DNA from 4 places in the Pseudomonas sp. Z3-6 genome. Region 1 is predicted to be linked to each of the others. Evidence: predicted binding sites of a transcription regulator. Region 1 holds the regulator's gene; each other region holds the start of a gene.
The links. Region 1 encodes FliA, which starts transcription of late flagellar genes. Its sites were predicted from a motif close to CTAAAGTTTNNNNNNNNNNNGCCGNTAA; they were not measured.
Positions count from the first base shown of each region.

Region 1 (5,727 bases):
CGCCCGTTATGTACTCAAGTACGGCGCCCAGAGCATCGCCCTGGTAAGCATGGACAGTTTCCGCATCGGTGCCCAGGAACAACTCAAGACCCTGGGCCGGATCCTCAATGTGTCGGTGACCCATGTGGATCCGGGCCAATCCCTGGCCCAGGCGCTGGAACCGCTGCTGCGCAAACGCGTCGTGCTGATCGATACCGCCGGCCTGCAAGCCAGCGATCCGGCCCTGCGCATGCAGCTCGAAAGCCTGGCCGGACGCGGTATCAAGTCAAAAAATTATCTCGTGTTGGCAACCACCAGCCAGAAACAGGTTCTAACCGCCGCATACCACAGCTACAAACGCTGCGGGCTGGCCGGCTGCATCCTGACTAAGCTGGACGAAACGGCAAGCCTGGGCGAGGTGTTGAGCCTGGCGATCGGTCATGAACTGCCGGTGGCCTACCTGACCGACGGGCCGCGGATCCCGGATGATTTGCATCTGCCGCGCCGTCATCAACTGGTCAGTCGTGCCGTGAGTGTGCAAATGCAGGAAGAACCCAGCGAAGAAGCCATGGCTGACATGTTCGCTGACATCTACCACAGCCCGACCAAGCAGGTCGGCTGAGGTAATCATGAATATTTTTTGTACCTACATCGATGGTCTGCCATGCATTGTTCCGTATGCGAACGCGCAGCCAGTAATGTGGCCTCCGTCTAAGAAGACAAGGTAAAGAACGAACATGGGCAGCATGCATCCCGTACAGGTGATCGCGGTGACCGGCGGCAAAGGTGGCGTCGGGAAGACTAACGTGTCAGTGAACTTGTCCCTGGCTCTGGCAGAGCTTGGCCGACGGGTCATGCTGCTGGACGCCGACCTGGGCCTGGCGAACGTCGACGTGTTGCTGGGGCTTACCCCCAAACGCACCCTGGCGGACGTGATCGAAGGCCGTTGCGAACTGCGCGACGTGCTGTTGCAGGGGCCGGGCGGGATTCGCATCGTGCCGGCTGCCTCCGGCACCCAGAGCATGGTTCACCTGACCCCGGCGCAGCACGCGGGCCTGATCCAGGCGTTCAGCGACATCGGCGATAACCTCGATGTGCTGGTAATCGATACCGCGGCCGGCATCGGCGACTCGGTCGTCAGTTTCGTGCGCGCCGCCCAGGAAGTGCTGCTGGTGGTCTGCGACGAACCGACGTCCATCACCGACGCCTATGCCCTGATCAAACTGCTTAACCGCGACTATGGCATGAACCGCTTCCGCGTCCTGGCCAACATGGCCCAGAGCCCGCAGGAAGGACGCAACCTGTTCGCCAAGTTGACGAAGGTCACCGATCGCTTCCTGGACGTCGCCCTACAATACGTCGGTGCAGTGCCTTACGACGAAAGCGTGCGCAAGGCCGTCCAGAAGCAACGTGCCGTTTATGAAGCCTTTCCACGTTCCAAATGCGCGCTGGCGTTCAAGGCGATCGCCCAAAAGGTCGATACCTGGCCGCTGCCGGCCAACCCCCGCGGGCATCTGGAGTTTTTCGTCGAGCGTCTTGTGCAACAAACAGCAGGGCCCGTGTTATGACAGCCAGCGGTTACAACCATCTCTACAAAAAATCGGCACGGGACGCCCAATACGAATTGATCGAGCGTTATGCGCCACTGGTCAAGCGTATCGCCTATCACTTGCTGGCGCGGTTGCCGGCCAGTGTCCAGGTCGAGGATTTGATCCAGGCCGGCATGATCGGCCTGCTTGAAGTGTCGAACAAATACGACGCCAGCAAGGGCGCCAGTTTCGAGACCTATGCCGGTATTCGCATTCGTGGGGCGATGCTCGATGAAGTCCGCAAGGGCGATTGGGCGCCGCGTTCGGTGCACCGCAATACCCGCATGGTCAGTGACGCGATTCGGGCAATCGAAGCTAAAACTGGGCGTGACGCTAAAGATCACGAGGTTGCGGCCGAACTCCAGTTGAGTCTCGATGATTATTACGGGATTTTGAACGATACCTTGGGCAGTCGCCTGTTCAGCTTCGACGACCTCTTGCAGGACGGCGAGCACGAAGGGCTGCATGAGGATAACGCGAGTGCTCACATGGAGCCGTCGCGTGACCTGGAAGATGAACGTTTCCAGAGTGCGCTGGCGGATGCGATTGCCAATTTGCCGGAACGTGAGCGACTGGTCTTGGCGCTGTACTACGACGAAGAGCTGAACCTCAAGGAAATCGGTGAGGTCCTGGGGGTCAGCGAATCTCGGGTCAGCCAGTTACACAGCCAGTGCGCGGCCCGCTTGCGGGGCCGTTTGGGGGAGTGGCGAGCGCGCTGACAGGCAGTGTGGGGACACTGCGAGCGGGACTGGCATGGCGTTGCCGGGTCAGTTTCCATCCGTTGTGCTCCAGACCGTTGTCGAGTGTTGTGCCGGAATTGATTGAAATGGCGCGTCCAGGTGCTGGGCGCGTTTAAGACTGCTTGGAGGTCGAATTGGACAAGAACATGAAAATCCTCATCGTTGATGACTTCTCAACGATGCGGCGGATCATAAAAAACCTGTTGCGTGACCTTGGGTTCACCAACACGGTCGAGGCGGATGATGGCGTCACAGCCATTCCGGTCCTCAACAGCGGGAGCATCGACTTTCTGGTGACTGACTGGAACATGCCCGGCATGACCGGTATCGACTTGCTGCGCCATGTGCGCGCCGACGAAAAACTCAAGCACCTCCCGGTGCTGATGGTGACTGCCGAAGCCAAGCGCGAGCAGATCATCGAAGCGGCCCAGGCCGGTGTAAACGGCTATGTGGTCAAGCCCTTCACGGCCCAGGCGTTGAAAGAGAAGATCGAAAAAATCTTCGAACGCATCGGTTAACGGCGCCACGGGGGAGCTATGGACAACGAATCTTCAATGGGCGATTTCGAATCGACCCTGAAAAAACATGCCCGCGAACTGGTCGACAGCCTTGAAAAAGGTCGCTTTGGCGATGCGGTTCAAATGATCCATGAGCTCAACCAGACCCGTGACCGTGGTCTGTATCAGGAAGTGGGCAAGCTCACGCGTGAACTGCACAGCGCGATTGTCAATTTCCAGATCGACCCGCACATGCCGCAGGCCGAGGAAGTCTCGCAGATCACCGACGCCACCGAGCGCCTGGGCTATGTGGTCAAGCTGACGGAGGCCGCGGCCAACCGCACCATGGACCTGGTGGAAAGCGCAACACCGCTGGTCAATGGCCTGAGTGAAGAGGCCCAGGCCTTGAGCACCGACTGGGGCCGGTTCATGCGTCGCGAAGTCGGTGCTGAAGAATTTCGGGAGCTGGCCCGTCGGGTCGACGGTTTCCTGACGCGCAGCAGCAACGAAAACCGCGCCGTGGCCAGTAACCTCAACGACATTCTGCTGGCCCAGGACTATCAAGACCTGACCGGCCAGGTGATCAAGCGTGTGACCCAACTGGTCACCGAAGTGGAAAGCAACCTGCTCAAACTGGTGCTGATGGCTAGCCAGGTCGACCGCTTTGCAGGCATCGAACACGACCGTGAAGCGATACTTGCTGAAAAAGATCCACAAAAACATCTCTCTCAGGGTGAAGGTCCGCAAATTCATGCCGATAAAAGAGAAGACGTTATGTCCGGTCAGGACGATGTGGACGATTTGCTGTCCAGCCTTGGATTTTGATTTAGCCCTATTTTAGGAGCAGCCATTAATGAGCTTCGGCGCCGATGAAGAGATCCTTCAGGATTTCCTGGTTGAGGCCGGCGAGATTCTAGAGCAACTGTCCGAACAGCTGGTCGAGCTGGAAAGCCGACCTGATGATGCGGATCTGCTCAATGCAATTTTTCGCGGTTTCCACACTGTAAAAGGAGGCGCCGGCTTCCTCCAGCTCAACGAGCTGGTGGAGTGCTGTCACATTGCCGAGAACGTGTTCGACATCCTGCGCAAGGGTGAGCGTCGCGTTGATTCGGAATTGATGGACGTGGTGCTCGAAGCGCTGGATGCGGTCAACAGCATGTTCAGCGAAGTGCGTGAGCGCTCGCCGATTACCCCGGCCACCCCCGAGCTGCTCGCCGCGCTGGCACGCCTGGCCGAGCCGCAATCGGCTGACGAAGCCGCGCCGGTTGCCGAGGCAGTGGTTGAAGAACCAGTCGCCGAAGAATCGGGCGACATCACCGATAATGAATTCGAACAGTTGCTGGACTCCCTGAGTGCCGTCAAGGCCCAGGCCGAGGCACCGGCCGCTCAGGTTGCGCCGGCTGCACCGGCCAGCAATGGGGCTGGCAGCGACGAAATCACCGATGCCGAGTTCGAGTCGCTGCTCGACCAGCTTCACGGCAAGGGCCAATTCGCGCCAGATGCCGTTGTCCCGCCAGCAGCCCCGGCCGCCGCGAAAGCGGCGGGCGACAGCTCGGACATCACCGACGACGAATTCGAAGCCTTGCTCGACCAGTTGCATGGCAAGGGCACCTTTGCCGTTGACGCCCTGGATTCGGCCATCGCTTCGGCACCGACGCCGGCCAAACCTGCTGCCGCTGCCGCAGGCAGCGACCTGATCAGCGACCACGAATTCGAATCGCTGCTCGATGAGCTGCACGGCAAGGGCAAGTTCAGCGAGGTCGGTACCGCTTCCGCCGCGCCTGCCGCCGCCAAGACGGCCGCACCGGCGGCCAAGGCCGCGCCCAAACCCGCCGCCAAGGCACCGGAACCCAAGGCCGAGCCCGCCAAGCCTGCCGCTGCCGCCGCCCCGGCGCCAGCCCGTGCTCCAGCGGCTGCGCCAGCGGAAAAACCGGCCAGCGAAGCCGAGACCACCGTTCGGGTCGATACCGCACGCCTGGACGAGATCATGAACATGGTCGGCGAGCTGGTGCTGGTGCGTAACCGCCTGGTGCGCCTGGGCCTCAACAGCCAGGACGAAGCCATGTCCAAGGCTGTGTCGAACCTCGACGTGGTCACGGCCGATTTGCAGACTGCGGTCATGAAGACCCGGATGCAGCCGATCAAGAAAGTCTTCGGGCGCTTCCCGCGCCTGGTTCGCGACCTGGCTCGCCAGCTCAAGAAAGAAATCAACCTGGAACTGGTGGGTGAAGAGACCGACCTCGACAAGAACCTTGTCGAGGCCCTGGCCGACCCGCTGGTCCACTTGGTGCGCAACGCGGTCGACCACGGCATCGAGTCGCCGGAAGAACGCGAAGCCTCGGGCAAGGTCCGCAGCGGCAAGGTGATCCTGGCCGCAGAGCAGGAGGGCGACCACATCCTGCTGTCGATCTCCGATGATGGCAAAGGCATGGACCCGAATGTGTTGCGTTCCATCGCGGTGAAACGCGGTGTGATGGACAAGGATGCCGCCGACCGCCTGAGCGATACCGAGTGCTACAACCTGATCTTCGCCCCGGGCTTCTCGACCAAGACCGAGATCTCCGACGTGTCGGGCCGTGGCGTGGGCATGGACGTGGTGAAAACCAAGATTTCCCAGCTCAACGGTTCGATCAATATCTACTCGACCAAGGGCCAGGGCTCGAAGATCGTCATCAAGGTCCCGTTGACCCTGGCGATCATGCCGACGCTCATGGTGATGCTGGGCAACCAGGCCTTCGCCTTCCCGTTGGTCAACGTCAACGAGATTTTCCACCTCGACCTGTCGCGCACCAACGTGGTCGACGGCCAGGAAGTGGTCATCGTGCGGGACAAGGCGCTGCCGCTGTTCTACCTCAAGCGCTGGCTGGTCAGCTCCGCTGCTCACGTCGAGCAGGGCGAAGGCCACGTGGTGATCCTTTCGGT
Region 1 is NZ_CP071644.1:5,139,845-5,145,571, reverse strand. Features, by position in the region: gene flhF (flagellar biosynthesis protein FlhF) at 1-601, shown strand, start outside; gene fleN (flagellar synthesis regulator FleN) at 717-1,547, shown strand; gene fliA (RNA polymerase sigma factor FliA) at 1,544-2,287, shown strand; gene J3P88_RS22220 (chemotaxis response regulator CheY) at 2,455-2,826, shown strand; gene J3P88_RS22215 (protein phosphatase CheZ) at 2,845-3,630, shown strand; gene J3P88_RS22210 (chemotaxis protein CheA) at 3,659-5,727, shown strand, end outside.

Region 2 (5,727 bases), 1.8 Mb from region 1:
GGCCATGGGCCTGGCGTTTGGCGTGGCCTTGTTCCCGTTGGCGGCGCAGTACATGGTGCCGCTGAACGCGTTCATCATGGCCATGCTGTCGGCCTTGCTGATCCACTTCCTGAGCCTGCGCCGCGGTGTCACTGCCGAGACCATCGTGCTGCTCGGCATCGCCCTGGTGTTCACCTTCAACGCGCTGCTGGCGCTGGTGCAATTCTTTGCCACCGAGCAAGCCGTGGCCGCCGTGGTGTTCTGGACGATGGGCAGCCTGACCAAAGCCACCTGGCCCAAGCTCGGGGTGATCTGCCTGGTGATCCTGGTCACCCTGCCGATTTTCGCCCGGCGTGCCTGGGCCTTGACCGCCCTGCGCCTAGGGGACGACAAGGCCGCGAGTTTCGGCATCAACGTGCGCAGCCTGCGTTTTCAGACGCTGATCATGGTCAGCCTGCTCGCCTCGTTCCCGGTGGCCTTTGTCGGCACCATCGGCTTCATCGGCCTGGTCGGACCGCACATCGCACGAATGCTGATCGGTGAAGACCAGCGGTTCTTCCTGCCGGCGTCCCTGCTGACCGGCGCACTGATTCTGTCCGCCAGTTCGGTGATCAGCAAAACCCTGATCCCCGGGGCCATTTTCCCCATCGGCGTGGTGACGTCGCTGATCGGCGTGCCCTTCTTCATATCCTTGATTCTCGGTGGGAAAAAAAACTCATGGTAACGATCCGGCTGGAGAATCTCGGCGCACGCTACGGCCAGCGCACGGTCATTCACGGCGTGACCACGGCAGCCTTTATCGGCGGCCAGGTGGTGGCGGTGGTCGGCCCCAACGCGGCGGGAAAATCCACTTTGTTCAAGCGCATGGCCGGCTTGATCGATGGCCCCGGGCAAGTGGTATTGGAGGACTCGAAAAAGGGACCCCAGGGCATCAGCTACATGCCCCAGGGCTTGAACGCCAGCGCCCGGTTGACGGTGTACGAGTCGGTGTTGCTGGCGCGCAAGCAGCTCACGCCGGGCTGGGTCGTCCACGACGATGAACTGAAGTTGGTGGATGACATTCTCGCCGCGCTGGGCATCACCGAACTGTCGTTCCGTAATCTAGGCGAGCTCAGCGGCGGACAGCAGCAACTGGTGTCGATCGCCCAGACCCTGGTGCGCGAACCGGAAATCCTGCTGATGGATGAACCGACCAGCGCCCTGGACATGCACCGGCAAGTCCAGGTGCTGAACTTCATGCGGGCCCTGGCACGCAAACGCCAGGTCATTGTGTTCATCGCCATCCATGACCTGAACCAGGCCCTGCGCTTTGCCGACCAGGTGCTGGTCATCGCCGACGGCACCGCCCAGGGCAGCGGCCCAAGCGCCGAGGTGATCAGCGAATCGATGCTGCGCAAGGTCTACAAGGTCGAGGCGCGGATCGAGCAATGCAGCCGCGGCGAGCGCCATATCCTGATCGACGATATCGTCTGAGCGCACACCCGGGCCTTGCGTCGAAGGCCCGAGGTTGCAGGACCTAGGCGACCTTGAAGCGATTGACCAACTGTTGCTGGTGCTCGGCCAGGCGCGCCAGTTCCTGGCTGGTGATGGCCGTCTGCTCGGCGCCGGCACTCACCTGGATCACCAGGTCGTTGATCTCGTTCACGTTGCGATTGATGTCTTCGGACACCGCGCTCTGCTCTTCTGCCGCGGAGGCGATCTGGATGTTACGGTCGCTGATCGTCGCCACCCCCTCGGCGATCTCCACCAGCAACTCCCCCGCGCGCTCGACTTTGCTCGCCCCGTCCTGGGCCTTGTCCAGGGTCTGCTGCATGGACAGCGCCGCACGATCCGAACCGGCCTGCAGGTTGCTGATCATCTGTTGAATGTTGCCCGTGGACTCCTGGGTCTTTTGCGCCAGGGTGCGCACTTCGGAGGCGACCACCGCAAAACCGCGGCCATGGTCACCGGCCCGCGCCGCTTCAATCGCCGCATTGAGCGCCAACAGATTGGTCTGTTCGGCAATGCCGCGAATCACATCGAGCACCGAGGAAATGGCATCGCTTTCCAGCTTGAGGTCACCAATGATTTGCGCGGTCTCCTCGGCCTGCCCGGACAATTGGCGGATCAGCCCGATGGTACTTTCGATTTCCACGCGCCCTTGGGCCGTGCTGAGGTTGACCTGTTGCGACATGTGCGCCGCATCGTTGGTGCTTTGCGCCACCTCGCGCACCGTAGCACTCATCTGATTGATCGCCGTGGCCACCAGCTCGGTGCCTTGGCGCTGTTGCTCGACACTCATGCTGGTCTGGACCGTCACCGTGGAAGACTCTTGCGCGGCGGTCGCCACTTGCGCCGTGGCGTTGCCGATTTCCTGCACGATCTCGCTGATCTCCTGCGCCATGCGATTGAGGTTGCGCGAGATCTGGCCGAACTCATCGCGGCCTTCGTAGGTGGCCCTGGCGGTGAGGTCACGCTGTGCCAGGCCGTTCAGGGCCTGATTCACATCGCGCACCGCCAGATCGATCAGGCGGATGATCACATACGACAACACCGACACCGCCAGCAGCGCCACGACGACCGCAGCGACGGTCAGCCACAACGCACGGTGTGCTTCATCGCGGCCGTGAATCGCCAGGCGGCTGATGCTTTGGCCGAGGGCGTCTTCCACCTGGCTCATCATATCGATGCGCTGAGTGGAGAGTTCAAACCAGGCCTCTGGCTTGATGCCCAGCGACTGGCCCAATGGCACTTCGAAAGCCAGGCGCTGCAACTTACCGACTTCGACCGCAGCGGGCTTGAGCATCTGCTCGGTGAACTGTTGAAGCAAGACGGGTTGGGCCTGGCGACGGAACGCGTCGGAGTACGCAGAGAACTCACCAAGATTGCGGCTAAAGCGCGACAATAAGGTCTCATCGAAACGATCCTGGCTGAATACCAGGCCCAGCACGACCCGTTCGCGTCCGGCCCGCTCTTTCATCTCGATAAACTGATTGAGGGCATTGAGCGCATGAACAATGGTGGCGTTGTTGATCGTCGCTTCCAAAGAGTGGGTATAGCCCATGAGCGCTTGAATGATCTCGGTATAACGAACACCGGATTCGGTGCTGCTGATACCCAACTTATCCACTTGCCCACGAATGACGGGCAACTGGTCCAGTGCCTGGAGAACATTGTCCAATTGCGCACTGTCCGACGCAGACAACCCGCGCACCACCTTGGCCGAGGCATTGGAATCCTGGCGCGCCAGGGCCATCCGTTCGCCCATGGACTTGCCGCCGCTGCCCAGGAAAACCCCGCTGGCGCCGCGCTCGCGCTGCAATACCGTGATCAGTTGACTCAACTTCTGTGCCGTGGCGCTGGCGGCGACCGTGGCGTCCATATCGCGCAAGGTCTTGTAGTTGTCCACGATAAAGACGCCGGCCAAGGACAAGAATCCCAACAGGGGAAGTAGCAGGATCAATAAAAGTTTCAGACGCAGCGGTGCATTCCTGAGCATTTCCGTTCAAGCCTCATTTCATACTGAATTAATGACGCGTGAACTTGTTGTATGAGGGTTGTTATACACGCTGACGTGGGGCGATCTTAACGCAATACCAAATAGCCATCACCCCTGTTATTGCTCCGCTTGGCACTTATAACGGTCATGAAGCGGGAATGTTTATTTGCCTTGATCAGGGTCAAGTTTTCGACAGATAACGGTAAGCATCCAAACATGGAACTACCAGCCGAGCTGCTTGTTGAAATCCAGGGCGTCATAGTAGTCGTGCTGCGTGAGAATCTTGCCCTCCTTGAGCCGGATGAAACTCACCCCCTTGAAGCTGAGGGGGCGCTGGGTGGCCGGCGTCTCGGTGCTCCAAGGCCCGGTATTGTGCCCCTTGAACTCCCATTCGAAGGCAATGCTGTCACCGTTGATGATCGGCTCGCCCAGCATCGTCCATTGCAGATCCGGCACTGCGCGCATGAACACTTCGATCACCTGGGTCTTGGCATTTTCCCGGCCGACCTGCGGTGTTCCCACCGAGGCGTCGAGAAACTCACCGTTCTCGGCGAAGTACTTCGCCGCAGCCTCCGCATCACGAGCGTTCCAAGCCTTCATGTAGTCATGGATCACGCCCAGGGTATCGTTTTGACTGGCCGCCAAAACCCCATGGCTGGCCAGAATCAGGAGCAACCCAAACAGCATCGAATGGATTCGAGACGTCATAAAATGTTCACCTTTTCTCATCAGAGGAATTTGCCTGCCGCGCCCGGCGGCAGGCCGTCATGTTCCTAGGCTTTTTTCCAGGCATCGGACGCCGGAGCGGTACCCTTCTCGTAGGGACGAAACACGACCATGTAGACGAGGCCGACGAGAATCACGATGGCGCCGACCAACACGATGCCGTAGTTCACGTACCAAGGCGCATCTGGCGTACGCGGCCAGGACATATTGACGATGGCGAACAAGCCATAGCAGAGCGCAGCGATGTTCACCGGCCAGCCCCAACGTCCCAAGGTGAACTGGCCCTTGGGTGTCCAGCCCCGGAGACGGGCATACATCACTCCCCCGACAATCATCTGGAACGCCAGGTAGATACCGATGGCGGCAAAACTCACCACCAGCGCGATGGCGTTCTGAAGATAAAAGCCGACACACACGATGATTGCCGGCAGCACCCCGCAGACCATCAGGGCGGCAGTCGGCACATGGGTCGTCGGGGAGAGTTTCTTCAGCACACCACTGCCCATGAGCATTTCGTCTCGAGCGTAGGCATACAACAAGCGGCTGGCGGATGCCTGCAAGCTCAGCACACAGGAAACGAACGAGACTGTGATCACCGCCATGACCACACGGGACATGACCGGACCGAACGCCGCGCCAAATATCGTGGCCATGGGATCCTTGTCCTGCCCGGAAACAACGGCGGCAATATCAGGCACGGCCAGGATCAAGGCCAGGGCGGCGAAGATCGAAGCAGCACCGCCGATCCAGATCGTCATTCGCATGGCCTTGGGGACCTGGCGGCTAGGATTGGGCGTTTCCTCGGCGACATCGCCGCAGGCTTCAAAACCATAGTAGAGGAACATCCCCGCCAGTGACGCGGCCAGGAAGGCCGGCCAGTACTCCCCATCGATGGAAATATCGAACGTGTCGAACAACACGCTCAAGGGCTGGTGCCGCTCGAAAATCAGCAAATAGCCGCCGATCAACAAAGCCCCGACCAGCTCACACAGAAAACCGAACATCGCCACCCGCGCCAGCAGCTTGGTGCCGCTCAGGTTCAGGACCGTCGCGGCGGCGGTCAGGACCAGCGCAACCAAGGTATTAGTGACCGGCGACGACTCGAAACCCAGCAGGTTGGCAATGTAGGGACCAGCGCCCAGGGCTACGGCAGCAATGGTCACGCACAAAGAGATGGCGTAGATCCAGCCGACCATCCAGGCCCATTTTTTCCCCACCAGGCGGCGAGCCCACGGATAGACACCGCCGGAAATGGGGTACTGGGACACCACTTCGCAAAAAATCAGGCACACCAGCATTTGCCCGAACCCCACCAGCAGGTAGGACCAGAACATCGGCGGCCCGCCCGCTGCCAGGCACAGGCCGAACAACGTATAGACGCCGACCACTGGCGATAAGTAAGTAAAACCGAGGGCAAAGTTCTGCCAGAGGCTCATGCTACGTTCGAAATTCGAGGTGTACCCCAGGGCACGGAGTTGCTCCGCGTCCTGGTCCACGGCTGCCGTGGAGCTTATCGAGCTGTTCATTGCGCCATCCTTCAAAAA
Region 2 is NZ_CP071644.1:3,349,888-3,355,614, reverse strand. Features, by position in the region: gene J3P88_RS15155 (FecCD family ABC transporter permease) at 1-703, shown strand, start outside; gene J3P88_RS15150 (ABC transporter ATP-binding protein) at 697-1,452, shown strand; gene J3P88_RS15145 (methyl-accepting chemotaxis protein) at 1,496-3,457, opposite strand; gene J3P88_RS15140 (ester cyclase) at 3,680-4,165, opposite strand; gene J3P88_RS15135 (APC family permease) at 4,231-5,709, opposite strand.
Region 2: J3P88_RS15145 (methyl-accepting chemotaxis protein) is a predicted target of FliA. The motif match lies at 3,596-3,623, and genes of this name have one in related genera.

Region 3 (5,727 bases), 1.2 Mb from region 1:
CGATTGCCAAGCCATATCCAAGCCAGACGGCTCTTGAAAGCGTGCAGAACAGGTACAGCGAAAGGCCTAGCACACAGGCCATGAACAACGTTCTGACCCACGGCCCGAAGGTTTTGGTCATTAACAAGTGGAACCCGTAAATGCCGAAAAAGCCGTAATACAGCGCCGCAATGATGGGGTTCTTGAAGTTGGCATAGTTGCCATAGCCCAATTTGTATAAACGTTTGCCAGAGAAAAAAATGTTCTGGTCTTGCTGGGTGAAGTGGATGATCAAACCGGCAATCGCAAATAAACCCGCGATCACAAAGGCAAGCGTCAGGCTTTTTTCAAGCAGTTCTTCCCGGGCCAGTATATGAATCGCGCTCAGGTACAACATTACGTACAACACGGTTTTGAATTGTCCGTAGGCGGAGGCTTCGGACCCGGGATTCAGCAGCGCTACCAGCAGCGAAAAGACCAGTACCAGCAGTACCGGCCAGTAGGGCTTTTGGACAATGCCTTGACGTAGGCGCGCATCGAGCACACATAAAAGCAACGCGGGTATAAAAAGACTCGCGTTGGATATCGTGGTGTAAGTGCTGCCGTCGGTAATGAACAGCAGTCCCGTCAGGTGCGCAGTGAAGCCGATCATCAAGACAAGCAAGGTGAATCTGGAAAAAGCCGAACGTGTCATACCTATTCCAAGGGTAGTGAAAGGGGGCCAGGACAAAACTCCAAGGCGTAGTGTGGCAGCGTCGGCGAGGGTAGCGACTCATGTTGATTGCGCCGCTAGCTATCTCATCAAGCGTTGGGTAGTGCCAGTCCTTGACCCATCTGCACCGGTGAACCGGCCACCAGGTCCTCGGCCCATTTCACCTGGTCCGGACCGAACAGCACGATGGCAGTCGAACCCAGCTTGAAGCGCCCCAGTTCGGCACCTTTTTCCAGATGAATCGGCGCACGTGCGGCTTCGTCGTAACGGAAGGTTTTCAGCTCGCGCTTGGGCGGCGTCACCAGCCCGGCCCAGACGGTTTCGATAGAGGCCACGATCATCGCGCCCACCAGCACCACGGCCATCGGTCCACGCTCGGTGTCGAAAATGCACGCGACGCGCTCGTTACGGGCAAACAGCTCCGGCACGTTTTCGGCAGTGGTCTGGTTGACCGAAAAAATCCGTCCGGGGATGTAGACCATTTCCCGCAGGGTGCCCGCCAATGGCATGTGCACGCGGTGGTAGTCCTTGGGAGACAGGTAGATGGTGGCGAAATCGCCACCCATGAACGGCGCTGCGTTGGCCGCGTCACCGCCCAGCAGTTCCAGCACGCTGAAGCTGTGGCCCTTGGCCTGGAATACCCGGCCGTGCTCGATCGGGCCGAGCTGGCTGACGGCACCGTCGGCGGGGCTGAGAATCGCGCCCGGGGTTTCGTCCAGCGGGCGGGCGCCGTCCTTCAGGGCGCGGGTGAAGAAGGCGTTGAAATGCTCGTAGGCCGTCAGGTCTTCCACCAGGGCCTGGGACATGTCCACTTGGTAGCGCTTGGCAAACCACGTGGTGAAGGCGTTCTTGAACCAGCGCACGCGGCATTCGGCAATGCAGCCGGCCAGCCGCGACAGCAGGTGGTGGGGCAGCAGGTATTGGGTGAGGATGAATAAACGGTTTTTCATTAACTGTCCTTAAGAACCTTCAAAGCTCGATGGGTGTGTCGGGGTGGTTGCCCCATTCGCCCCAGGAACCGGCATAGCCTTTGACCCGTGGATAACCGAGCGCCTTGGCCACCAGGTAGGTGAAGCCAGAGCGGTGGTGAGTCTGGCAGTGGGTGATGATTTCTTTATCAGGGGTGATGCCCAATCGTTCGAGGATTTGCGGCATGTCTTTGCGGATGCGCAGGTTGCGCGCCTTGTCCATGCCGGCGGTCCATTCGAAATTGACCGCACCGGGAATGTGTCCGCCCCGGGCCGCGACGACTTTTTCGCCGGAGTATTCCAGCGGGCCGCGCGCGTCCCAGATGGCCAGGTCGGCAGCGCCGAGACGGCTTTGCAGGTACTCACGGGTGGCGGTGGGCGCGTCGTGCAGTGTCAGGCTGACCGGCCCACCAACGGGCGCAGGGACGTCGATGGACACGGGCAGGCCCTCGTCCAGCCACGACAGCAAGCCGCCGTCGAGGTAGTGGTAGTTCCCGTGGCCGATCACGTCCAGCAGCCAGATAAACCGCCCGGCCCAGCCGCCGCCTTCGTCGTCATAGACCACGTAGACCGCATCCGGGTGGTGCCCGAGCTCACCGAAGAGGGCTTCAAGGTCGGCCTTGGCCGGCAGCAGGCCCGGCGCCGGCGGTTGGCCGAGCTGGGTGCGCTTGGGGTCGACGAAACGTGCGCCAGGGATATGCCCGGTGCCGTAGCGGGCGGCGCTGGTCAGGTCCACCAGAATCAGTTCGCGGGCGTCGAGGCGCGGCAGCAGCTCGCTCGGCTCGATCACCAACGGCAAGCCAGAGAAGTCAGGCATGTGAGGTCTCCAGGGGCGCAAAGGGAAAGGATTGTATCAAGTTCAGCGGCCGCGGTTGGTAAAGGTATGCAGGGCCCTTTCGATGCATTGCACGGTTTTGCCGAAGGCTTGCACGGTCACGTCCGAGAACGGCCCGCCGCCCTGGTCCACCGCCACCAGCATGATCACCCGGCCATTGCAGGTCAGTGAGCGCAACAGCAGGTGTTCGCCGCGGAACAGGCTGCGCAGGCCCGGCGGTAATAGCGCCGAAAACTGCGCGTTGTTGTCCGGGTTCAGGCGAACCTGGGCCTGCTGGGCCAGTAATCGTTGCAAGATTTTGCTCTGGCTGATGGTAAAGCTCATGGCCGCAGCTTCCTTGGGCAAACCGGCGGTCTGGTGAGCGCGCACGCTGGTCTGGCTGCGGTCAGCCATCAGGATCATCACCCGGCGCATGCCACAGGCCACCAGGGCGTCCCGTGCCGACGTGGTCAGGTGCATGGCGTTGAGGAAGGGGCTCGGCTCCACCAGCATGGCGGAACATTGCTTGCGCCACTGGCTCAGGTCCTGGGCGCTGGGCGGCGCGGCGGGCAGCAAGCCGGGGTGGATACGGCGGCTGCCCCAAGGCCAGATCAGCGCCACGGCCGGGTGCCAGAGGTCCGGCATGGCGTGATGACGTGCGCTGTTGGCGGCTTGTTGGTGCAACTGCTGCTGGATTTCATCCATCGACATTTGCAGATACAAACTGGTGAGGTACTGCCAGCGAGTGTTGTGAGGGCTGTCCCAGGCCTGCTGCGCCGCGAGGGCCAGGCCGTTGGCCAGCAACACGGTGTTGGCCGGCTGGTTGAGCCAGCGCCGCAGGGTTGGGTCGTCGTCCAGGCGATTCTGCTGGCGCAGCGGATGTTCGCTGTCCCGGGCGATGCGCAGGACTTTCACCAGTTCGCGGCGTTCGTTGATCAACAGGCGATAACCTTGCGCCACCCAGATCGGCAAACGCCAGGTCTCCACCAGCGCCAGGCAGATCTCCAGCAGGCGGACGCCGAACAGTTCGCGCTCGACCTTGCGTGCGGACTCGCCTTTATGGACGACCCGCAATTCCCATTCCCCGAGCAACCGTGGGTGAGTCAAGGCCAACGGCCAGAGCGGCGACAGGAACAACAGGCTGCCCCAGTGGATGTCTTGCCACAGCCGCGCCAGGCGGCTGGCGAAAAAACCATTGGCCTGTTGCGTGGCGTGCTGGCTGATCAATTGCAGTTGGCGCAAGGCAACAGGGATTTCGTGCCCCGGCAATGACGGCAGGCGGGCGAGCAACTCCTCGGTGCGCTTGAGGCCGAGGCGGTTGATGGCCACTTCGAGATTTTCCGCAGGCTCAGCGAGGCTGCCATGGGTGTGATGGTTGGCCTCGCGGATGACGCTCAGGGCCAGCGCGGGGCTGTCCTGCATCAGGTCGGCGATGTCGCGCAATGAGCGACGGCTATCGGCGAGGGCCTTGCAGACCAGGTCGTGGCTGGCCTGGGGCACCGGCAGATGCACGCCGTTGAGCAGCTTCACCCAGCCGTCGAGGGTGGTCGGTCGGGGCGTTGGAACCTTGGTTTCGTTAGTCATGGCTGGACGTGATCATCGTATGAATTCTCTACGCCCGGAACGGGGCTAATTGGCTTTTCGCCAGAACAGCCTATAGTCTGGCGCAGTTTTGCCGATAAGTAGAAGAAGAGATTTTTCAGCTTCCGAATATGACCTTGAACCCGACTTAAGTAAGTACTTTCTATCTATGGCTAAAATTATCGGCATCATTGTCGTGTTCGCGAGCGTGCTCGGCGGATACGTGCTCTCCCACGGCAAGATCGCCGCCCTGATCCAACCCTTCGAGGTGTTGATCATCGGTGGCGCGGCCCTCGGTGCATTCTTGCAGGCCAACCCCGGCTATATGACGATGCACGTGCTCAAGAAGTCCTTGAGCATGTTCGGCTCGCGTTTCAGCCACACCTTCTATCTGGAGGTGCTGGGGCTGATCTACGAAATCCTCAATAAAAGTCGCCGCGAAGGCATGATGGCGATCGAAGGCGACATCGAAGACGCCGCCGCCAGCCCGATTTTCGCCAAGTATCCGTCGGTGCTGAAGGATGACCGCATGACGGCGTTCATCTGTGATTACCTGCGCATCATGTCGTCCGGCAACATGGCGCCCCATGAGCTCGAAGGCCTGTTCGACATGGAACTGTACAGCCTCAAGGAAGACCTGGAGCACCCGTCCCACGCGGTCAACGGCATCGCCGACGGCATGCCAGGCTTCGGTATCGTCGCGGCGGTATTGGGGATCGTGGTGACCATGGCCTCCCTGGGCGAAGGCGACCAGGCGTCCATCGGCCTGCACGTGGGTGCGGCGCTGGTAGGTACCTTCTTCGGTATTTTGGCTGCATATGGCTTCTTCGGCCCGCTGGCCCATTCCCTGGCCCATGATGCCAAGGAAGAACTCAACGTCTACGAAGCCATCAAGGCTTCCCTGGTGGCCTCGGCCTCGGGCATGCCGCCATCGCTGGCGGTGGAGTTCGGTCGCAAGGTCCTGTACCCGGCGCACCGTCCAAGCTTCGCCGAGCTGGAACAAGCGGTTCGCGGTCGCTAAGTCATGGAAAATAACCAGCCGATCATCGTCAAGCGCATCAAGCGCATTGCCGGCGGGCACCATGGCGGTGCCTGGAAAATTGCCTTCGCCGACTTTGCCACGGCGATGATGGCGTTCTTCCTGGTGCTGTGGCTGCTGTCCACGGCAACCCCGGAACAGAAGATCGCCATCGCCGGTTACTTCAAGGACCCGGTCGGCTTTTCCGAAAGCGGCACGCCCTACATCATCGACCTGGGCGGCTCACCGACCCTGGCGCCGGACACGACCCTCAATCCCGAGGTCAAGTCCCAGCCCCAGCCCGACAAGGTCACGGTGGATTCCGAGCAGGTCGAGGGCATGGCCGAGCAGGTCGAGCGCGAGCGTTTGGAGTTGCTGCTGCAGGAATTGCAGAACAAGGTCGAAGAGAGCCCGGAACTGCAGAAGTTCAAGGACCAGATCCTGTTCGAAATTACCCCGAATGGCTTGCGCATCCAGATCATGGACGCCGAGAACCGGCCGATGTTCGATTCTGGCAGCGCACGTCTGAAGCCTTATTTCGAAGATATCCTGCTGGCCATGGCCGACACCATCAAGGCGGTGCCGAACAAAATCAGCATCAGTGGTCATACCGATGCCAAGCCTTACATCGGTAAGGGTGACTACGGAAACTGGG
Region 3 is NZ_CP071644.1:6,353,862-6,359,588, reverse strand. Features, by position in the region: gene J3P88_RS27500 (O-antigen ligase family protein) at 1-673, opposite strand, end outside; gene asd (archaetidylserine decarboxylase) at 781-1,641, opposite strand; gene rhdA (thiosulfate sulfurtransferase) at 1,661-2,476, opposite strand; gene J3P88_RS27485 (HDOD domain-containing protein) at 2,519-4,057, opposite strand; gene motA (flagellar motor stator protein MotA) at 4,224-5,075, shown strand; gene motB (flagellar motor protein MotB) at 5,079-5,727, shown strand, end outside.
Region 3: motA (flagellar motor stator protein MotA) is a predicted target of FliA. The motif match lies at 4,128-4,155, and genes of this name have one in related genera.

Region 4 (5,727 bases), 2.1 Mb from region 1:
ACCGCAAACTGGTGCACGCCATGATCAACCTGGCCCACAACCTCAACCTGGAGGTGGTGGCCGAAGGTGTGGAAACCCAGGAACAACTGGACCTGCTTCGCGGTTTCGGTTGCGACCAGGTGCAGGGTTTCCTGATCAGCAAGCCGTTGCCGTTGCCGGAGTTGGTTGAATATTTGACGTTCGAGGGTGATCAGCAGTCGATGCTGGAAATCAGCTGACACAAAACCCTGTGGGAGCGGGCTTGCTCGCGAAGGCGGTGAATCAGTCGATATATGTCTGGCTGATACGCCGCCTTCGCGAGCAAGCCCGCTCCCACATAGTGAACCTCAGTCGGCTTGGATGCTTTCGAAACGCCGCAGTCCAGGCTCACTGCGAATCATCCGTTTCATCTTCCATTCGAACGCCAGCGTCAGGCTCACGGCCGCACAGGCCAGCCCCAGGGCCAGGCCCCACCAGACACCGGTTGGCCCCCAGTTCAAGTGGAAAGCCATCCACCACGCCGACGGCGCACCGATCAGCCAATAGCAACCCAGGCCCACCAGGAAGGTGGTCTTGGCGTCCTTGAGTCCGCGAATGCAGCCCATGGCGATGGTTTGCGTGCCGTCGAACAGCTCGAACCACGCCGCCACCGCCAACAGGCTCACCGCCAAGTTGATCACCTCGCGAAACGCCGGGTCGTCGTGGTCCAGGAACAAGCCGATCAATTGATGGGGCAACAACCAGAACACCATGGCGAACGCCAGCATCGCGGCCGCGCCGAAGCCGATCCCGACCCGCCCGGCCAGGCGCGCCATCAGCAGTTGCCCGGCGCCGTAGTGCTGGCCGATGCGCATGGTGATGGCGTAGGACATCCCGGCCGGCACCATGAACGCCACCGAGACGATTTGCAGGGCGATCTGGTGAGCCGCCAACGGCGTGCTGCCCATGGTGCCCATGCACAGCGCGGCGAACGCGAACAGCCCGACCTCCACTGCGTACGTGCCGCCAATCGGCAGGCCCAGGCGCCACAGTTCCTTGAGGTATTGGCGGTTGGGCCGCGACAGCCCATCCAGCAGCGGATAGGCACGGTAGGCCGGGTGCCGATGGATGTGCCAGGCCAGCGCCAGGGCCATGCAATTGGCGACGATGGCCGTGACCAGGCCGATGCCCATCAAGCCGAGTTTCGGCAGGCCGAACATGCCGGTGATGAGCGCGTAGTTGAGCAGGAAGTTGGCCACCGTACCGCCGAGGCTGATCACCATTACGGGTGTGGCTCGGCCGATGGCGCTGGTAAAGCCGCGCAGGGCCATGAAGCTCAGGTAGCCGGGCAGGGCGAATGGCAGCGCCAGCAGGAACTGCCCGGCGGACAGTACGTTGGTTTCGGTCTGGCCGAACATCAGCAGCACCGGCTTGAGGTTCCACAGCAGCAACCCGGCCATCAGCGCCATCAACCAGGCCAGCCATAATCCGGCCTGGGTCAGCCGGGTAGCCCCCTCGATATCGCCTGCGCCCTGGCGAATCGCAACCAGGGTGCCCACCGCGGCGATCACACCGATGCAGAAGATCGACACGAACGAATAGGTGGCCGCCCCGAGCCCACCACCGGCGAGGGCTTCGGGGCTCAGGCGCGCCATCATCACGGTGTCGGTGAGCACCATCAGCATGTGCGCCAACTGCGAGGCAATCAACGGCCCCGCCAGCCGCAGGATGGCCCAGAGTTCGGTACGCACCGGATGCCGCATGATCATCACGCTCCCTGTTCAAAGAAGGCAGTAAAGCGACGATTCTCGGCGCTCTAGACGGATTGCACAAAAGGATAAAAAAGATCGCTGGCATGATTAAAACTCATGCTGGGCGCGTTTCTGGTAGGGTTTGCAAACACCGCCATGGAGCTTTTTGCGATGCCTCGTCGTCTTCCTCCGCTTTATGCGCTGCGGGCATTCGAAGCCGCGGCACGCTACAGCTCGTTCACCCGGGCCGCCGAAGAGCTGTCGATTACCCAGAGCGCCGTCAGCCGGCACATTCGCACCCTGGAAGATCACTTTGCCTGTCGGCTGTTCCAGCGCAGCGGTCGCAACTTGCAATTGACCGAGGCGGCACGGCTGCTGCTGCCGGGCGTGCGCGAAGGTTTCATGGCGCTGGAGCGGGCCTGCCACACCTTGCATGGCGAAGACGGCATCTTGCGCATGAAGGCACCCTCCACATTGACCATGCGCTGGCTGTTGGCGCGCCTGAGCCGTTTCCGGCATCTGCAGCCTGGTAACGAAGTGCAACTGACCAGTGCCTGGATGGACATCGATTCGGTGGACTTCAACGTCGAGCCCTTCGATTGCGCCGTATTGCTGGGCAACGGGCATTTTCCGGCGGACTGGGAGGCCAGTCTGCTGTTCCCCGAGGAGTTGATTCCGGTGGGCGCGCCGAACCTGCTGAACGATCAGCCCTGGGATGTGGCGCGGTTGGCCAGCGCCGAACTGCTGCACCCGACGCCGGATCGCCGGGACTGGCGCAACTGGTTGCAACGCATGGGCCTGGCCGACAAGGTCTCGCTCAAGGGTGGGCAGGTGTTCGATACCCTGGAGCTGGGCATGATCGCGGCGGCACGCGGCTATGGGGTGTCCATGGGCGACCTGCTGATGGTGGCCGAGGACGTTGCCCAAGGGCGCCTGAGCCTGCCATGGCCGACGGCGGTTGCCAGTGGCGAGCACTATTACCTGGTCTGGCCGAAAACCCGGCCGGGGGGCGAGCGTTTGCGCCGGCTCAGCGACTTCCTCCAGGGTGAGGTCAAGGCCATGCAGTTGCCCGATGTGCAGCGTCTGGGCTGAAACGTTGCAGTTGGCGTGCTAGCCACTTGGCATTAATCCGTCCAAACCGCTCAAGTATTTGGCTTTGCCGCCGAATCCGTGAAGATGGAACCCTCGTTCAGAAAGGGTCTACTTACACCTCACCCGAATAAAATGCCGAGCGTGCGACGTGATCAGGATGATCCGGTCTCTCGGCCAGGAGCCGTCATGTCTCAACCCCGCGCCCGGATCGCCTCGCAGCTAGGCCTTGCCCTTGCCGTGATACTGGCGGTCGTGATCTCCGGCAGTACCGTCTTCGCCCTGCGTTCGCTGGACACCGCCAACCTTGCCACCCGTGAAGAGCACTTGGCCAGCGAAGCGCGCCTGATGGCCGATCAGCTCAATACCTTCCACAGCACCTTGCGTGAGAGCACCCAGCGCTTGGCCGGCCTGTTCGAAAAGCGCTTCAGCGCGGGTTTGACCGTGCATCCAGACCAGCCGGTGACGGTGGCGGGCGTACAGACCCCAGGCTTGAACCTGGGCAGCGAGGTGTTGAACAACAACTTCAAGGAAGTGGATGACTTCAAAGCGATGACCGCCGGTGTGGCCACGATATTCGTGCGCAGCGGCGACGATTTCATTCGCGTCAGCACCTCCGTCAGTAAACAGGACGGCACGCGGGCCATCGGCACTGTGCTCGACCGCGCCGGTCCAGCCTACGGTCCGGTGATCAGCGGGCAGAGCTACATCGGCCGGGCCCTGCTGTTCGGGCGCTTCTACATGTCGCAGTACACGCCCGTACGCGACAGCAGCGGCAAGATCATCGCCGTGTTGTATGTAGGCTTCGATTACACCGATGCGCAAAACGCGCAGTTCGAAAACCTCAAGCGTTTCCGCATTGGGCAGACCGGTTCGCTGGCCTTGTTGGATGAGCAAAACAAATGGCTGGTGCCGCCGGCAGGTGTACAGGCGCTGGATAATGCGACCGTGGCCATTACGGGCCTGATCAAAAAACCGGGCAAGGGTGCGTTCTGGGCCGATACCGCCGAAGACTTCTACAGCGTTGCCGTGCCGTTCGAGGGTGGGCCGTGGGCGGTGGTGGCGAGCATGCCGAAAACCGAGATCCGCGCCGTGACCTGGAGCGTCGGTACGCAGTTGGCCATCGGCAGCCTGCTGGCGATGCTGTTGGCGGTCGGCTCGGCGATGTGGTTGTTGCGTAGCAAATTGGCACCGCTGGGGGATTTGGTGCGCCAGGCCGAAGCATTGGGCGCTGGCGACCTGAGCGTGCGCCTGAACGTATCGAGCCATGACGAAATCGGTCAGCTGGCCCGTGCCTTCAACCAGATGAGCCAGGCCCTATCGACCATGGTCGAGCACATCCGCAAGGCCTCCCAGGAGGTCAACAGCCGCGCCCAGGCCCTGTCCGGGTTGTCCAGCGGGGCGTACGAGGGCATGGAGCAGCAGTCCGGCGAAATCACCAGCATGGCGGGCGCGGTGGAAGAGTTCAGTGCGACCTCCTTGAACATTGCCGACAACATGGGCAACACCGAACGTCTGGCCCAGGAGAATGCCCAGCAAACCCGCATTGGCCGGACCTCGATGGATGAGGCGTCGTCGTCCCTGGAACAAATTGCCGGCGCGCTGAACAGCACGGCCTCGGTCATCAATACCCTGGGCCAGCGTTCCCAGGAGATCGGCGGCATCGTCGGTGTCATCACCTCGATTGCCGAGCAGACCAACCTGCTGGCCTTGAACGCCGCCATCGAGGCCGCCCGCGCCGGCGAGCAGGGCCGTGGTTTCGCCGTGGTGGCCGATGAAGTCCGCAGCCTGGCGTCCCGCACCCGCCAGGCCACAGACGAAATCTCCAGCATGATCAATAGTATCCAGCAGGAAACCGGCAATGCCATCAGCACCATGGAGCAGGGCAACCTGCTGATGCAGGAAGGCTTGTCGCGCAATGCCAACGTGGCCTCGGCCCTGGCGCGCATCGACGAGCAGAGTCGCTCGGCAGGCCAGCAATTCGCGGCGATCACCACCGCCACCCAGGAACAAAGCAGCACCGCGACCCTGCTCAGCAGCAACCTGCAGAGCATCGCCATGGCCAACAGCGAACAGCGCCAAGTAGTCTCGAACCTGGCGCTCACCGCCAAAGAACTGGAAAAACTCGCCCAGGACCTGCGCCAAGAGGTGGATCGGTTCCGCTGAGGCCTCTGCAACCACCGCGAGCAGGCACCCCCGCGATTAATGTGGGAGCGAGCCTGCTCGCGAAGGCGTCTTGTCAGTCACATCTCTGTAAGCTGACCCACTGCCATCGCGAGCAGGCTCGCTCCCACAAGGGAGTTTACGGGTGATCCCTCTTCTTGCGCCTGCCTGGAATCAGTGTGGGAGCGGGCTTGCTCGCGAAGGCGGCAGTCCAGTCACCCTCATCTCAACCTGACCCACCGCTATCGCGAGCGAGCCCGCTCCCACAAAAGCCCTCAATCCAATGGTCCATCCTTTTTTAAGATTATTGCTGTTTTTTAGCTTGCTGAAACGTTTCTTCAAGTCTATAAAAACCGCACAACTCCAATAAAAGGTCGTGACCATGACTCCGCTCAAACTGCTCGTTACCCTTGGCGCCTTGGGCGCTGCTTCCCATGCGATGGCTTGGGATTACGTCCTGCTGGATACCGATAAAGCCGCCCAACCCTGGCAAATCACCAGCCAGCAACTCGGCGTGAAGACCGACAAACCCTTTTCCGTGACGATGCGCACCCTGCACGGTGGTCGGCAGGAAGGTGTCAGTGTGGTCGACATCGACAACGGCACCCTGAAGCTTTCAGTGGTCCCGACCCGTGGCATGAATGTGCTGCAGGCATCGGTTGGCGACGTGCGCATGGGATGGGATTCGCCCGTCAAGGAAGTGGTCAACCCGGCGTTCATCGAGCTCAACGGCCGAGGCGGGTTGGGTTGGCTTGAAGGCTTCAAC
Region 4 is NZ_CP071644.1:326,610-332,336, forward strand. Features, by position in the region: gene J3P88_RS01395 (putative bifunctional diguanylate cyclase/phosphodiesterase) at 1-218, shown strand, start outside; gene J3P88_RS01400 (NorM family multidrug efflux MATE transporter) at 327-1,721, opposite strand; gene J3P88_RS01405 (LysR substrate-binding domain-containing protein) at 1,881-2,801, shown strand; gene J3P88_RS01410 (methyl-accepting chemotaxis protein) at 2,988-4,964, shown strand; gene J3P88_RS01415 (aldose 1-epimerase family protein) at 5,344-5,727, shown strand, end outside.
Region 4: J3P88_RS01410 (methyl-accepting chemotaxis protein) is a predicted target of FliA. The motif match lies at 2,851-2,878, and genes of this name have one in related genera.